3 regions of the Pseudocitrobacter sp. CD920760 genome follow, and region 3 is predicted to be linked to each of the others. Evidence: riboswitches for the same ligand, from Rfam matches in the RefSeq annotation. Region 3 holds a riboswitch; each other region holds the start of a gene.
What was found. A riboswitch is a leader RNA that binds a small molecule or an ion and turns the genes downstream of it on or off. The one in region 3 is predicted to bind thiamine pyrophosphate.

Region 1 (5,445 bases), 2.6 Mb from region 3:
GCAGATTTTTACTGCCTGACGGCGTATGACAAACCGGGCGTCACCGCTGAGCGCGTCATTGACGCACTGCGCCAGATTCGCGCGATGACCGATAAAATGATCCTGGTGGCGAAGTTTTATGCGTCAGGCCTTGCCGAACCGCAGGAGTACGCCCGCTATGTTCTGGAAGGTGCCGATGGCGTGATGATTCCCGCGCCAGCCAGCTGTCGCGGCGCCTCAGAGGAGAAGGTGGCCTTTGCGCTGGCGGCGGTTCAGGCCGTCGGTGGCGTGGGCATCACCACGCTCAGCAGCAGCCAGGAGGGCGCAGATGAAGAAACGGTGCGGCAAATTGCACTCGCCAGTAAGCGCTGCGGCGCCGATATGTACAACTTCGGCGATGCCGGTGTCGCCGGAATGGCTGACCCGCAAGCGCTGTATGCGTTTTCGATGGCCGTTCGCGGTCGCCGCCACACCTGGGTGAGAATGGCGGCGTCGCTGGCGCGCTAAACCAGCGTCATCAAAAAGAATCCGGCAGCGGTCATCAGGAGCGATCCCACCACGTGAGTCATCACCGAAATCATCGCCCACAGATAGTTGCCATTTTGCAAAAGGGTGACGATCTCCGCCGAAAAGGTGGAAAAGGTCGTCATCCCGCCGCAAAGCCCGGTGGTAATCAGTAACTTCCATGCCGGGTCCAACTGCGGCTGGCGCAAAAAGAACGCCAGCGCCGCGCCAATAATAAAACCACCGACCAGATTAACCACCAGCGTTCCTGGTGGCAGGCTGGGGAAAAGGCTGTTCAGTTTCATCGACAGCCACCAACGAATGACACACCCGGTAGAGCCGCCAATAATAACGGCCAGTAATGAACGATACATCACGCGCGTAAATCCTTATGCTAAATGTTTGATCAGCACATCCACCGTCAGATGATTGATGTACTCAAGGGAGTGGGAGGCGAGCACGCCCAGCAGGCGATTGTGATGTCCGGCGATGACCAGATCGATACGGCGATCGCGGATACAGGATTCGACATCTTCAAAGCGACGGGTCGTGACCAGTTCCAGCGTTTGTACCGGTAAGGAAACGGATTCCGCCAGCTCGCTCAACAGGGCTTTGGCCTGAATGACTTCCTGCGAAACCACGTCATCCATCAGGCTGTCGGAGACATAATTGAGGGCGCGATAATCGGTGCTGATATGCGCGATGGTTATCGTCATCGCGTTCTCCTGCGCCATTTTTGCGGCGTGATCGAGCAGGGGAATGCCATCAAGACTGTTGTTAATCAGCACCAGCGCATGGTTGTAAACAGGCATAAAAAAACCTCGTCAGGTTGCGAGGTATGAGCGGGTCTTTAAACGACAGACAGCCTGACATACCTCCATGTTAAGAGGGTATACCAGGCGTCATCAGCCCCAGCAGGGCGGTTGGGAAAGGTGGAACGCCATCACCTTTATGAATAATTGTGGGCCGATGAGGGGGGGAATGCAAATGGTTTGTGCGGCTTGCTTCCACCCGGCACTTGCCGTAACCTGCTGCGATACACGAATTTGTTGTATTGATGACTCGGGGTGCCCTTCCTTCGTGAAGGCTGAGAAAAACCCGTACCACCTGATCTGGATAATGCCAGCGTAGGGAAGTCAGAGACCGTCAGGTCATTGCTTCTGGACGTTCTGGCAGGAGCAAACCATGCAAGCAGAGCCGCTTAGTCCCGCGCAAATCGCGCATTCGTTACATCTTTTTCGTCATCACGCCCCCCTTGTTCACTGTATGACTAACGACGTCGTGCAGACCTTTACCGCCAACGTATTGCTGGCGCTCGGTGCATCCCCCGCGATGGTGATTGATGCGCAGGAAGCCGCGCAGTTCTCTGCCATTGCCGATGCGTTATTGATAAACGTCGGCACGCTAACGCAGCCGCGCGCGCAGGCGATGAAAGCCGCCGTGTTGAGTGCGAACGCTGCGGGTAAACCCTGGACTCTCGACCCTGTCGCCGTGGGCGCGTTAACGCTGCGCACCGAGTTTTGCCACGACCTGTTGACCTTAAAACCTGCCGCCATTCGGGGAAATGCCTCCGAAATTATGGCGCTGGCGGGAATGAGCGCGGGCGGGCGCGGCGTGGATACCACCGATACCGCCGCTGCTGCGCTACCGGCGGCGCAGGCTCTGGCGCGTCAGATCAATACCATTGTGGCGGTGACGGGCGAAGTGGATTACATCACCGATGGACAACGCGTTGTCGCGGTAACGGGCGGCGACCCGTTGATGACCCGGGTAGTGGGGACGGGCTGTGCATTGTCTGCGGTCGTCGCGGCAAGCTGTGCGCTGCCGGGCGACAGGCTGGATAACGTTGCCTCTGCCTGCGCCTTTATGAAACTGGCCGGTGGTCGTGCGGCGGTCGATAACGGACCGGGCAGTTTTGTCCCCGCATTTTTAGATGCGCTGTATGCACTGAATGGGGAGGCACTGGCATGAAACGGATTAACGCATTAACCATTGCCGGTACCGATCCAAGCGGTGGCGCGGGCATTCAGGCGGATCTGAAAACCTTCTCAGCATTGGGCGCATACGGCTGTTCGGTGATCACCGCGCTGGTGGCGCAGAACACCCATGGCGTGCAGTCGGTCTATCGTATTGAACCGGATTTTGTCGCTGCGCAGCTGGATTCCGTGTTTAACGATGTGCGCATCGATACCACCAAAATCGGTATGCTGGCGGAAACTGATATCGTTGAAGCCGTGGCGGAGCGATTACAGCGCCATCGGGTGGAAAATGTGGTGCTGGATACGGTCATGTTGGCCAAAAGCGGCGATGCGCTGCTATCGCCCGCGGCGGTAGAAACGCTGCGTCAACGCCTGCTGCCACAGGTCTCGTTAATTACGCCGAATCTGCCGGAAGCGGCGGCATTGCTGGATGCGCCGCATGCGCGGAATGAGCGTGAAATGCTGGAACAAGGGCGCGCGCTGCTGGCGATGGGCTGCGGCGCGGTCCTTATGAAAGGCGGCCATCTTGACGATGCGGAAAGCCCCGACTGGCTGTTCACCCGCGACGGCGAGCAGCGTTTTACCGCACCACGCGTCATGACCAAAAACACCCACGGCACGGGTTGTACGCTGTCGGCTGCGCTGGCAGCACTGCGTCCGCGCCATAGCTGCTGGGGCGACACGGTGCTGGAAGCGAAAACCTGGCTTTCTGCCGCGCTGGCGCAGGCCGATACGCTGGAAGTCGGCAGTGGAATTGGCCCGGTGCACCATTTTCACGCCTGGTGGTGATCACCTGCATTTGGATGGATGACAAATGCAAAATTGCCTGATGGCGTTGCGCTTATCAGGCCTACAGAGAGTGTGCAATATATTGAATTTGTGAAGTTTTGTAGGCCGGATAAGGCGTTTACGCCGCATCCGGCAAATATCAGCACCACGCCACCAAAACGCGCTTGATGAATTCCTGATTAATGGCGCACCAGCGTGGCAAAGTAATACACCAGCGGCACTGCCAGAATCCATAAGCCGAGAGGGATTTCCCGCCACTTCCCGGCAATGGTTTTAATCATCACATAGAACAGCAACCCACCCGCGATACCCGTCCCGAAGCTATTGGCGATAAGCGTAATCATCACCATCATCAGTACCGGTAAGCCGTCGGTGAAATTCGCCAAATCCACCTTACGCAGGCCGCTAAACATATTCAGGCCAATCAGGATCAACGCCGGGGCTGTGGCTTCTTTGGGGATCATCAGCGCAACGGGGGTGAACAGCAGCATCAGCAAGAACATGATGGCGGCGGCAAGCGCAGTCATGCCGGTTTTACCGCCTGCTTCCGCCGAGGCTGAAGACTCAATCAGCGCCGTCGCGGCCGGAATACCGACCCACGGGCCCAGCGCGGCGGCAATGGAGTCAACCATAAACGGGCGGTTGATGTGCGGCATATTGCCTTCTTCATCCAGCAGGCCCGCTTCACCGCCGACGGCAAGCGTGGTGCCCATGGTTGAGAAAAACTCTGAGGCAAAAAAGACAAACAGATAAGGCAGGAAAGCGATATTCAGCGCGCCAATGATATCCACCTGCGCAAACACCGGAGTTAATGAGTGGGGCAGGGCGATAAAGCTTGATGGCAGGTGCGTGACGCCCGCCGGGATACCCACCAGCGTCGCACACAGAATTGCCCACAGGATAGCGCCAGGAATACGACGCGCCTGCAGGGCAATCGCCAGAAACAGCCCGCACAGCGCCACCAGCGCGCCCGGCGAAAGAAAATCCCCCAGCATCAAGGCGTTATTTTTGGCGCTTGCCAGCACCAATCCGGCATTACGAAAACCGAGCAGGGCAACAAAAATACCGATAGACGCCGTCAGCCCCAGTTTGATGGATTGCGGCACCGAGCGGGTGACCACTTCACGCAGGCCAAAACGGGTGAGCAGGAAGAACAGTACGCCAGACCAGCAGGCAATCCCCAGCCCAATCGGCCAGCCAATTCCGGCGTTTCCGGCCAGCGACACACCGACTAATACCGAGCCGCCAATTCCCGGGCCAACAATAAACGGCAGATTGGCATAAAACGCCATCAACAGCGTGCCGACAACAAACACTAAAATGGTGCCGGTAGTCGCCGCGCCTTTATCCATCCCGCCCGCAGCCAGCAAACCGGGGATCACCACCAGCAGATAAGCGGCGGCGAGAAACCCCGTGATACCCGCCAGACATTCGGTGCGTGCAGAGCTTCCGCGAGCGCGTAGGGCAAAACAACGTTCCAGCCAGCTCTCAGAGGCAGGCGTATTGATTGAGTGGTCGGCCATTTAGTGGGCGCTCCTTTGCTGATGCGAATAGTGAATAACCGGGTCGATAATCTGACGCGTTGCGCCATCGGTGAGCCCCAAATCCGTCAGATGTGGCCCGGCGTTACAGGCAAGGCAGGTGCCTTCAATGGCCTTAAATACCCGATACGGCGGCTGCCAGTCGGCAATGTCACCGCTACGCTCGCGCAGATTGCGGAATGCGGCCGCCAGTTCAGGGGCTGGAAGGTCAGAGAGCATTCCGGCAATCGGCATCGCCACGTGGGCGACTATCTCGCCATGCTGTGACAGCGCCATCCCGCCGCCGCTGGCAATCAGGGTATTGGCTGCCAGCGCCATTTCTTGCGAGCAGCGCCCCAGCACCACCAGGTTATGCGAATCGTGTGAGTAACTGGTGGCGATCGCCCCCTGAAGTTCACCCCATCCTTCCAGCAGGGCGATTTGCGGTTTTGCCTCGTGGCGACCATGGCGATGCTGAACCCAAATCAGACTGAACCCGGTAGGGAGCACGACGCGGCCTTCGCGGATTTGCACATCGACTTCACCCCATTCGGTAAAACGCGCGCCGCGAATATGTTTTAGCCGCGCGTCGCCATGCTCAACGTCGGCGATGCGCAGGGCGAAATCGTCCGGGCTGAGCGGCGCAAGATGCATGGTATCTGGCAACGCAGGGT
Region 2 (5,445 bases), 580 kb from region 3:
TTCAGATAGAGCGTGACGCTTTTCGCCAGTTTATCGAGCAGCAGATGCAGCGTTTGCGGCTCGGCATACATCATCTTTTTAATCACGGTAAACGCTTTGCTGCTGCCGCCTTCGACCATGTAGGTCGCCAGCGTCCACGGGCTGCCGGAGAAACCAATCAGCGGCACTTCGCCTTTCAGTTCGCGGCGGATCGTACGCACCGCGTTCATCACATAACCCAGTTCGCCTTCCGGGTCCGGAATCGGCAGCTTATCAACATCCGCTTTACTGGTTATCGGCGAGGTAAAGCGTGGGCCTTCGCCCGCTTCAAAATAGAGCCCGAGGCCCATTGCATCCGGGATAGTCAGAATATCGGAGAACAGAATGGCCGCATCCAGCGGGTAACGGCGCAGCGGCTGAAGTGTGACTTCGCATGCCAGCTCGGCGTTTTTGCACAGGGACATAAAATCCCCGGCCTGGGCACGGGTCGCTTTATATTCCGGTAAATAGCGGCCCGCCTGGCGCATCATCCAGACAGGGGTGACATCTACAGGCTGACGCAGCAGCGCACGCAGGTAACGATCGTTTTTCAGTTCGGTCATTTTTCCATTCCTTGAGCTCTTTCACGCCAGTGTAACATGAGTGTCACTCATACTCTGCCCGGCAGAGTGCGACAGTATCTTCAATGAGTCGACGGGCGACGGTTCCCGGCGGCGGCAGTAACGGTAAATCGTCATAGCGATACCAGTTGGCTTCCAGCAGCTCTTTGGGGTCGATCACGATATCGCCGCTGTCATACTCGGCCATAAACGCGGTCATCAGTGATTGCGGGAACGGCCACGGTTGGGAGGTGACATAACGCAGGTTTTTGATTTTTATACTGCTCTCTTCCATCACTTCGCGCGCGACGGCCTGCTCCAGCGTTTCGCCCACTTCAACGAACCCGGCCAGCACGGTGTGTACGCCGTTGCGATGACGCGTATGCTGCGCCAGCAGGATGGTGTCATCGCGACGAATGGCGACGATGATGCAGGGCGCGATTTGCGGATAGTAGCGTTGACGGCAGTGGTCGCACAGCATCGCCCATTCGGTTTTGCTGGGGTGCATGGTATGCCCACAGTAGCCGCAGAATTTATGCGAGCGGTAGAACTCCGCCAGCTGCACGCCGCGCCCGGCGAGTTGAAACAGCCCGGCATCCTGGTCGAGAATTTGCCGCAGCGAGCCCATATCATGACGACGCTGTTGCTGAATCAGCCACACCGGCGAGCCTTGCCATTCACCAATCAGCAGCGCGCGTTGCCCCGCAAGGTCGAATTTTCCCGCTTCGCCCCAGGGTAATTCTCCGCCCGGCAGCCATAATTTTTGCTCATGGCTGACGACCCACCAGCCGATGTCTAATTTTTCAATTATACGATCCATATCTATTGCACTACCTTTGCTTCACTGGCATGTTATTTACATTATCGTTACATCTTAGTGCGCAGTCTTTAAACCCACTTGTGCGGAGTCAATCACATGTTAAACCAGCTCGAAAGCCTGACGGAGCATGTTGGAGGCAGTAACAAACTGGTCGACCGCTGGCTCAACATACGCAAGCAATTGCTTGTCGCTTATTCCAACCTGATTGGGATTAAGCCTGGCAAAGAATCGTTTATACGGCTGAATGAAAAAGCACTGGATGATTTTTGTCAGCGACTGGTGGACTACCTCTCCTCCTGCCACTTCAGTATTTATGAACGCATTCTCCATAAATTGGAAGGCGACGCCGCGCTTTTAACGGCCACTAAAATCTGGCCCAAGCTGGAAGCCAACACCCAGTTGATTATGGACTATTACGACTCCAGCCTGGAGACGGCCATCGATCACGATAATTGCTTTGAATTTCAACAAGCATTGTCGGATATCGGCGAGGCGCTGGAGGCACGTTTTGTGCTCGAAGATAAGCTCATCATGCTCGTGCTGGATGCGATGCACGATAGCGCCGGGATCAAACGTCCCGCTTGAGATTTTACGCATTAACGCGTAGTTTACATTCATCGTCCCATTTATGGGGCTACATCTTGTCGGAGTGCCACGTGTGAAAACACAGGCTGAGACCGTTAATTCGGGATCCGCGGAACCTGATCAGGCTAATACCTGCGAAGGGAACAAGAGTAATTCAGCTTTATGCCTCTGCCTTCACGGGCGCTGTGCATCCATTACTCCATCCGTCGTCTGACAAGCCATATCCTTTTTTATTTGGTATGCGCTATGTCTACAACAAAACTGACTCGCCGCGAACAACGCGAACAGGCTCAACGCTTTATTGATACTCTGGAAGGCACCGCTTTCCCTAACTCGCGCCGTATTTATCTCGCCGGTACACAGCCTGGCGTACGCGTGCCGATGCGCGAAATTCAGCTTAGCCCCACGCTCATTGGCGGCAGCGAGGATAATGCGCAGTACGAAGAGAATGAAGCGATCCCGGTGTATGACACCTCCGGCCCCTACGGCGACCCAGCCGAAAAAATCGATATCCGCCAGGGCCTGGCAAAACTGCGCCAGCCGTGGATTGACGCGCGCGCCGATAGCGAAACCTTAACGGCGCGCAGCTCCGCCTATACTCAGGCCCGCCTCGCGGACGAATTTCTCGACGAATTGCGCTTCACCGGCCTGTTGACGCCAAAACGCGCGTGTCCCGGCAAGCGCGTCACCCAACTCCATTATGCTCGTCGGGGGGTAATCACCCCGGAGATGGAATTTATCGCCCTGCGCGAAAATATGGGGCGCGAGCGCATTCGCAGCGAAGTACTGCGCCAGCAGCATCCGGGGCAAAGCTTCGACACGCTGCTACCACAAAACATCACGCCTGAGTTTGTCCGTGCCGAAGTGGCGGCAGGTCGGGCGATTATCCCGGCCAATATTAACCATCCGGAATCGGAACCGATGATCATCGGGCGTAACTTCCTGGTGAAGGTGAACGCCAATATCGGTAACTCCGCAGTGAGCTCCTCGATTGAAGAAGAGGTGGAAAAACTGGTGTGGGCAACGCGCTGGGGCGCCGATACGGTGATGGACCTCTCCACCGGGCGTTACATCCACGAAACCCGCGAATGGATCCTGCGCAACAGCCCGGTACCAATCGGCACCGTGCCGATCTACCAGGCGCTGGAGAAGGTCAATGGGATCGCCGAGGATCTGAGCTGGGAAGCGTTCCGCGATACGTTGCTGGAACAGGCCGAACAGGGCGTAGACTACTTCACCATTCATGCGGGCGTGCTGCTGCGTTACGTGCCGATGACCGCCAAACGCCTGACCGGTATTGTGTCGCGCGGTGGCTCAATCATGGTGAAGTGGTGCCTCTCGCATCATCAGGAAAACTTCCTTTATCAGCACTTCCGCGAAATTTGTGAAATTTGCGCCGCCTATGATGTATCGCTGTCGCTGGGCGACGGCCTGCGTCCTGGCTCAATTCAGGATGCCAACGATGAAGCCCAGTTTGCAGAACTTCACACGTTGGGCGAATTGACCAAAATCGCCTGGGAATATGACGTGCAGGTGATGATTGAAGGGCCCGGCCATGTGCCAATGCAGATGATCCGCCGTAATATGACCGAAGAGCTGGAGCACTGCCATGAAGCGCCGTTTTATACGTTAGGGCCGCTCACCACCGATATTGCACCAGGCTACGACCATTTCACCTCCGGGATTGGTGCGGCGATGATTGGCTGGTTCGGCTGCGCGATGCTCTGCTACGTCACGCCAAAAGAGCACCTCGGCTTACCGAATAAAGACGATGTGAAGCAAGGACTTATCACTTACAAGATCGCCGCCCACGCGGCAGACCTGGCAAAAGGTCACCCCGGCGCGCAGATTCGCGATAACGCCATGTCGAAAGCACGCTTTGAATTCCGCTGGGAAGATCAGTTTAACCTGGCGCTCGACCCCTTCACCGCTCGCGCCTATCACGATGAAACACTGCCGCAGGAATCGGGCAAAGTTGCCCATTTCTGCTCGATGTGCGGCCCCAAATTCTGCTCAATGAAAATCACCCAGGAAGTTCGCGATTACGCGGCAAAACAGGCCGCAGAGACCGGGATGAACGAGATGTCTGGTCAGTTCCGCGCCCGGGGTGGCGAACTCTATATCCCTCAGGAGAATTTATAATGTACCAGCCTCATTTTCCCCCGGTTCCTTTCCGTTTGGGCCTCTACCCGGTTGTTGATAGCGTGGAGTGGATCGCACGTTTGCTGGAAGCGGGCGTACGCACCATTCAGTTACGCATTAAGGACAAACACGACGACGAGGTCGAGGCCGATGTGGTTGCCGCGATAGATCTCGGCCGTCGCTATAACGCGCGTCTGTTTATCAACGACTACTGGCGCCTGGCGATTAAACACCAGGCTTATGGCGTGCATCTGGGGCAGGAAGATCTGGAAACCACCGATCTCGACGCGATTCGCGCGGCCAACTTACGGCTTGGCGTATCGACTCACGATGATATGGAAATTGACGTGGCGCTGGCGGCGCAGCCTTCGTACATCGCGCTGGGTCACGTGTTCCCAACGCAAACCAAGCAGATGCCCTCCGCGCCGCAGGGGCTGGAACAGCTCGCCGCGCATATTAAACGCCTGGACGATTACCCCACCGTCGCCATTGGCGGAATTAGCCTTGAACGTGCGCCGGCAGTGCTGGCGACGGGCGTTGGCAGCATCGCCGTCGTGAGCGCGATTACGCAAGCCGCAGACTGGCGCGATGCCACCGCGAAACTGCTGGCGCTGGCGGGAGTGGGCGATGAATGATCGCGATTTCATGCGCTACAGTCGCCAGATGTTACTGGAGGATATCGCCGTGGAGGGCCAGCAAAAACTGCTCGCCAGCCGGGTGCTTATCGTCGGGCTCGGCGGCTTAGGCGCGCCTGCGGCGCTGTATCTTGCCGGTGCGGGCGTCGGCACGCTGGTGCTTGCCGACGATGACGAGGTGCATCTGAGTAATCTGCATCGTCAGATTGCCTTTACCACGCCCGACATCGCGCGCTCAAAAGCAGAGGCAACGCGCGCGCGACTGGCGGCGTTAAACCCGGATATCACTCTCACAACGATCGCCCAACGGCTGGCGGGCGATGCGCTAAAGCAGGCGGTGCACGACGCGGATCTGGTGCTTGATTGCACCGATAACATGGCGACGCGCCAGGCGATCAACGCGGCCTGCGTGGCGCTGAACACGCCGCTGATTACGGCCAGCGCGGTGGGGTTCGGTGGGCAGATGATGGTACTGACACCGCCGTGGACGCAAGGCTGTTACCGCTGTCTGTGGCCCGATGACGCCGAACCGGAACGCAACTGCCGCACGGCAGGCGTGGTCGGCCCGGTCGTGGGCGTAATGGGTACATTGCAGGCACTGGAAGCCATCAAGCTGTTAAGCGGTATGCCCACCAGCAATACCTTGCGTCTGTTTGACGCACGCGCCCACCAGTGGCGAAACCTG
Region 3 (5,445 bases):
CAGAAGCAGGGCGGTCACCGCGCCATCCTGGCTGCGATAAGAGCCTATTTGCTGGTAAAGATAAAACGGTAGCGTGCGGAAATCATCATTGCCAAACAGCGCCACTACACCGAAATCGCCAATCGACAGGACGCAGGCGAACGCCAGCGCCTGGGCGAGGGGCCGTTTAAGTGCGCGCAACTCCACGATTTTTAAACGGTTAAACCCTTCCAGCCCCAGCGACTCACACAACGGTGTATAACGCGCGGTAATATCGCGCATCGGCGTCTCCAGCACTTTCAACGCGTAGGGGATGGCCATCAGCGCATTGGCGAAAATCACGATGCCATCGGCGGAGTCAGGCAGCCCGATAGTATTATTCAGCAGCAGGAAAAAGCCGGTCGCCAGCACAATCCCCGGCATAGCGAGAATCAACATGCCGCTCAGCTCCAGCGTTTGTCCGGCGAGCTGCGCATTACGCGCGCGCAGTTCGCGGCTGCTCCACAGCAGCATCATGGTGAGCACCACGCTCAATACCCCTGCGGCAACAGCGATGCGCAGTGAAGTCCACAGTGCCTGCCAGAGCGGCGGTTGTCGCAGGGCGTTGAGCATCGCCGGGTTGATGCCATCGACCAGCACCGCCAGCAGCGGCGGCAGCATCAATAACAGGGCCAGCGTAATCAGCAGACCATCGCTAAGACGGCTGTGCAGACGATCGTCCGGGTCGCGCCAGCCCTGCATTTGCGTATTACCGACGGCAATCGCCTTGCTCAGACGTTGGCTAACCAGCACCAACGTCAGGCAGCACGCCATCTGGATCAGCGCCAGCATCGCCGCCCGCGCCGGGTCATAATCAAAATTGAGCGCCTGATAAATCGCCAGTTCAATAGTCGTGGCTTTCGGCCCGCCGCCCAGCGATAGCACGGTGGCGAAGCTGGCAAAACAGAGCATAAAGATCAGCGTGCTGATGGGCAGAATTTGCCGACGCAGCCAGGGCCATTCCACGAAGCGAAAGAAATTGAACCCGCGCATCCCAAGCTGAGCGGCAAGCTGGCGCTGCTCGCCGGGGATTTGCTCCAGCGCCTGAAGCAGCAGGCGGGTCGCCATTGGCATGTTGAAGAACACGTGCGCCAGCAGGATGCCCTGCAATCCATAAGGCGAGAAATGCCACTCCAGCCCGAGTGATGTGAGTATCTGCGCCAGCCAGCCCTGACGCCCGTAGACGCTGAGGATGCCGAATACCGCGACCAGTACGGGCAAAATCAGCGTCATTGCGCACAGGCGCAGCAATGTTTCGCGGCCAGGGAAACGACGGCGATAGAGCGCGCGGGCGAGGAAAATAGCGGGCACAACCGACAGCAGCGCGGAGAGAAACGCCTGCCAGAAGGAGAAACGCACGACGTGCCAGAGGTAGCTATCCGCCAGCAGCGTCTGCCCGCTGGCATCCGGGGCGCTAAACCACAGTGCCAGAAAGGCGGCCAGCGCCACGGCGACGATAAGCGTCGCCGCCGTCACTCCAGGCCAAATCCAGCCGGGAATTAACGGCTGACGGCGCGTTGCCATGTCGCGATCCAGTTCTGACGCTGTGTGGCGACGTCCTGCGGGGTAAATTCCAGGGCAGTTTTCGGTTTATCGAGCGTCTCAAAGCCGGCGGGCAGCGTCACGTCAGCCACCGGATACATCCAGTTACCCGTCGGAATGGCCTGCTGGAACGCAGGGGAAATCATAAACTTGAGGAATTTTTCGGCCAGTTCAGGCTGTTTGCTGGCGGCGGTCCGCGCCGCCACTTCCACCTGCAAATAATGCCCCTCGGCAAATGAGGCGGCGGCGTAGTTATCTTTTTTCTCTTCGATAATGTGATACGCCGGAGAGGTGGTGTAGCTCAGCACCAGGTCGCTTTCCCCTTTCAGGAATAAACCATACGCTTCGCTCCAGCCTTTGGTCACGGTGACGGTTTTCGCCGCCAGTTTCTGCCAGGCTTCAGCTGTTTTATCGCCATACACTTTTTGCATCCACAGCAGCAGGCCCAGGCCCGGCGTGCTGGTGCGCGGGTCCTGATAAATCACCCGCCATTTCTGGTCGCTCTCGACCAGTTCTTTCAGGCTTTTCGGCGGATTCTTCAGTTTGTTTTTATCGTAAACGAAGGCGAAATAGCCGTAGTCGAAGGGAACAAAGGTGTCATCTTTCCAGCCGCCGGGGACGGTAACGTTACTCGTCGGCACGCCGCTTTTGGCGAACAGATTTGTCTGGCTGGCGGCTTGCAGCAGGTTGTTATCGAGCCCCAGCACCACGTCGGCTTTGCTCTTTTTTCCTTCCATGCGCAGGCGGTTAAGCAGTGAAACGCCATCTTCCAGCGCCACAAATTTCAGCTCGCAGCCACAGTCGGCTTCAAAGGCTTTTTTCACCACCGGGCCAGGGCCCCAGTCGGCGGCGAAGGAATCATAGGTGTAAACCGTGAGTACCGGTTTGGCGAAAGCTGGCAGGGCGAGAAGCGCCAGCAGCGGCAGACATTTTTTTAACACTTTGCACCTCAGTGAGCAGGTGGCAAAGGATTTTGAGTTGGCCTCAAATCCCTCCGCCGGCGTTATCCGGATCAGGTTCGACGGGTATCTCTCAGCAAATTTATGCACCCCGTTGAGTAGCTCGCTATTGTAATGATTACGTGAATAAATCAAAAGCGCTATGGATCCGGCGGGGCGAACCACGCGGATTTAAAGTCGAACCAGCCGAGGGTGTTCATGCGCACGCCGCGCATACTGCGTTGCCCCTGAATGCGCAGCCAGTGGTGGATGAGCGGCACAATTGCCTGTTGTTCCAGCAACTGTTTGCACCAGGTCGGGAGATCCAGTTCGCCCGCATGCCACTGTCGGATATCTGCCTGCCAGTCACGGGCGATGCAGTGCTGAAGCAGCGGCACTTCGCAAAGATGCGCGAACAGGGAGAAGTTTAACGGTAGCGTGAAGTTGGCGCTGTTGAGCCAGACATCGCTGACCACCTCGCCGCTGTGCCATTCGTCATAGTCCACTTCGTTAATCTCAAGTGTGACCTGATGCTCGGCCAGCAGTTGCGCCATGATGCGGGCAATCACTTTATGTTCGACATGATCGCGATAGAAACCAATCGTGATGCGCTCCAGCCCGGCGGGTTTTTCGTGGGTTTTGCTGTGCGCGTGGTGCCAGCGGGGCAGCAGGCCGTAGGCCGGGAACCAGTACTGTTGGTACTGTTCGCTGGCGTGATAGAGCAAATTCGCCGGGGCCAGCACGTGGCTTAACCACTGGCGTACGTGCTGATTGGCGCCGCGCGACGAGCGGGCGTCAAACAGCAGATAGTAGCATCCCTCTTCAAGCCGGCTTTCGACGGCCTGTTCGCTCTGGGTAGTGCCCTGTAACGTCAGACCACAGCTGAGATCTTCCGCCACGTCGGGTAATACCCAAACATTCACTTCATCTATTAATGCGCGAAAACCGAAATACTCTTCAAAGGCGTGGATTTTGAGCTGATTCTGGTTATTGCGCACCACCGCGTAAGGGCCGGTTCCGACCGGCTGGCGGGAGAAATGCGGCATGGATGACCACTCGTACGGCAGGATCATTGCCGGAGTATGACCGAGCAGCCACGGTAACCAGCGGTCCGCGTGGGAGAGATGGATATCCAGCGTCCATGCGGTTGGTGACACTATTTGAGTGATATGAGAATAGAGCGGCAGCCTGTTAATGCGTTCCAGCGAATGGATGATGTCTTCTATCTCCAGCTCGCGGCCATTATGAAAATGAATGCCTGGACGCAAATAAAAGCGCCAGTGCAGAGGGGATATCTCCTTCCAGTGGTGCGCAATATCGGCTTCCAGTTCCCCGTTTTCCTCATTTATGCGCGTCAGGGCACTGAAAATTTGTCGCGCAATATGGGTTTCAGATCGACGTAACGCCGTACCGGGCAACAGATTTTGCATCGGGCGGTAGTAGAGCACACGCAGAATGTGCCGCCCCTGGCGGAAGCTACGGCCCAGGTGAGAAACCAGCATCTGTCGCACCGTCGATTTGTCGCCAACCAGCTGTACCAGTTGGTCAATACGATCCTGCTCCAGCAGGTCTTCCGCCCGCTGCTGCTGCAATGCCAGCCCGGTATAGAGGAAGGTTAATCGCGAGCGTTTACCGCGCCCGGCCTCGGCTTCCCAGGTTAGCCAGCCCCGCGCTTCCATGGTGTTTAACAGGGTTCGCATATGGCGACGCGAGCAGCTCAGCAGCTCCGCCAGTTCGTTCAGCGTCGTTTCCTGCGCTTTGCCGTCGCAGCATTGCCACAGACGGATGAATTGTTGTTGCAGTCGACCAGAAGGCATAAAAGGGGAACTCCTGATAAAAACTCAGCAATTTATTAATCCCTATATTAAGCCAATAATCAATCTCGATGAAGCGGGGAGGTGAATATGAAGAGGTCAACCACAGGTCAGTTTTATCAGCACTATTTTTACGCAACACGTCATGTTTCCTGGCTGGCCCGCCAGATGGCAGGGATGCGGTTCAAAATGCTTGATGATCTGATGCAGTGGGAGGTTACGCGCTCGACCTCTGAACACTAAATCGCCAAATCATGTGTGACTGAGTATTTGCCAGCAGGTATTATCTGCTGGCTTTTTTTATTTCTCGCGCGCTAAAGGATTTCTCATGCTCTGGATTATGACGATGGGACGACGTCTCAACGGTGTCTACGCGGCCTTTATGCTGGTGGCGTTTATGATGGGCGTGGCGGGGGCGCTGCAGGCGCCGACGCTGAGCCTGTTTCTCAGCCGGGAAGTCGGCGCTCAGCCGTTTTGGGTGGGACTATTTTACACGGTGAACGCTATCGCCGGGATTCTGGTCAGCCTGTGGCTGGCGAAACGCTCCGACAGCCAGGGCGATCGTCGCAAGCTCATTATGTTCTGCTGCCTGATGGCGGTGGGTAACGCGTTATTGTTTGCGTTTAATCGCCACTATTTAACGCTGATCACCTGCGGCGTTTTGCTCGCGTCGATTGCCAACGCCGCGATGCCGCAGCTGTTTGCGCTGGCCCGCGAATATGCCGACAGCTCGGCGCGGGAAGTGGTGATGTTCAGCTCGGTGATGCGTGCGCAGCTCTCGCTGGCGTGGGTCATTGGCCCGCCGCTGGCGTTTATGCTGGCGCTGAATTACGGCTTTACGATGATGTTCGCCATTGCCGCCGGGATTTTTGCCATTAGCCTGGCGATGATTGCGCTGATGCTGCCCTCGGTGGCGCGCATTGAACAGGCGGCGGACGTTGAAATCACTCAGGTCAGCGGTTGGAACGATCCTAACGTGCGGATGCTGTTCATCGCCTCGACGCTGATGTGGACCTGCAACACCATGTATATCATCGACATGCCGCTGTGGATCAGCAGCGATCTTGGCCTGCCGGATAAACTGGCCGGGATCCTGATGGGTACCGCCGCCGGGCTGGAAATTCCGGCGATGA

Region 1: another riboswitch for thiamine pyrophosphate. It lies ahead of thiM (hydroxyethylthiazole kinase); the one in region 3 lies ahead of thiB (thiamine ABC transporter substrate binding subunit).
Region 2: another riboswitch for thiamine pyrophosphate. It lies ahead of thiC (phosphomethylpyrimidine synthase ThiC); the one in region 3 lies ahead of thiB (thiamine ABC transporter substrate binding subunit).

The regions. Positions count from the first base shown of each region.
Region 1 covers NZ_CM173490.1:3,426,508-3,431,952, reverse strand. Annotated here, with positions in the region: gene AC1MKH_RS16170 (DUF7916 family protein) at 1-486, shown strand, start outside; gene crcB (fluoride efflux transporter CrcB) at 483-857, opposite strand; gene AC1MKH_RS16160 (universal stress protein) at 873-1,295, opposite strand; fluoride riboswitch at 1,373-1,440, opposite strand; TPP riboswitch at 1,537-1,634, shown strand; gene thiM (hydroxyethylthiazole kinase) at 1,669-2,454, shown strand; gene thiD (bifunctional hydroxymethylpyrimidine kinase/phosphomethylpyrimidine kinase) at 2,451-3,251, shown strand; gene AC1MKH_RS16145 (NCS2 family permease) at 3,431-4,774, opposite strand; gene AC1MKH_RS16140 (adenine deaminase) at 4,775-5,445, opposite strand, start outside.
Region 2 covers NZ_CM173490.1:229,076-234,520, reverse strand. Annotated here, with positions in the region: gene hemE (uroporphyrinogen decarboxylase) at 1-581, opposite strand, end outside; gene nudC (NAD(+) diphosphatase) at 625-1,398, opposite strand; gene rsd (sigma D regulator) at 1,495-1,983, shown strand; TPP riboswitch at 2,034-2,143, shown strand; gene thiC (phosphomethylpyrimidine synthase ThiC) at 2,230-4,125, shown strand; gene thiE (thiamine phosphate synthase) at 4,125-4,760, shown strand; gene AC1MKH_RS01055 (HesA/MoeB/ThiF family protein) at 4,753-5,445, shown strand, end outside.
Region 3 covers NZ_CM173490.1:805,094-810,538, forward strand. Annotated here, with positions in the region: gene thiP (thiamine/thiamine pyrophosphate ABC transporter permease ThiP) at 1-1,542, opposite strand, end outside; gene thiB (thiamine ABC transporter substrate binding subunit) at 1,518-2,501, opposite strand; TPP riboswitch at 2,532-2,623, opposite strand; gene sgrR (HTH-type transcriptional regulator SgrR) at 2,660-4,315, opposite strand; gene sgrT (glucose uptake inhibitor SgrT) at 4,403-4,555, shown strand; gene AC1MKH_RS03700 (sugar efflux transporter) at 4,641-5,445, shown strand, end outside.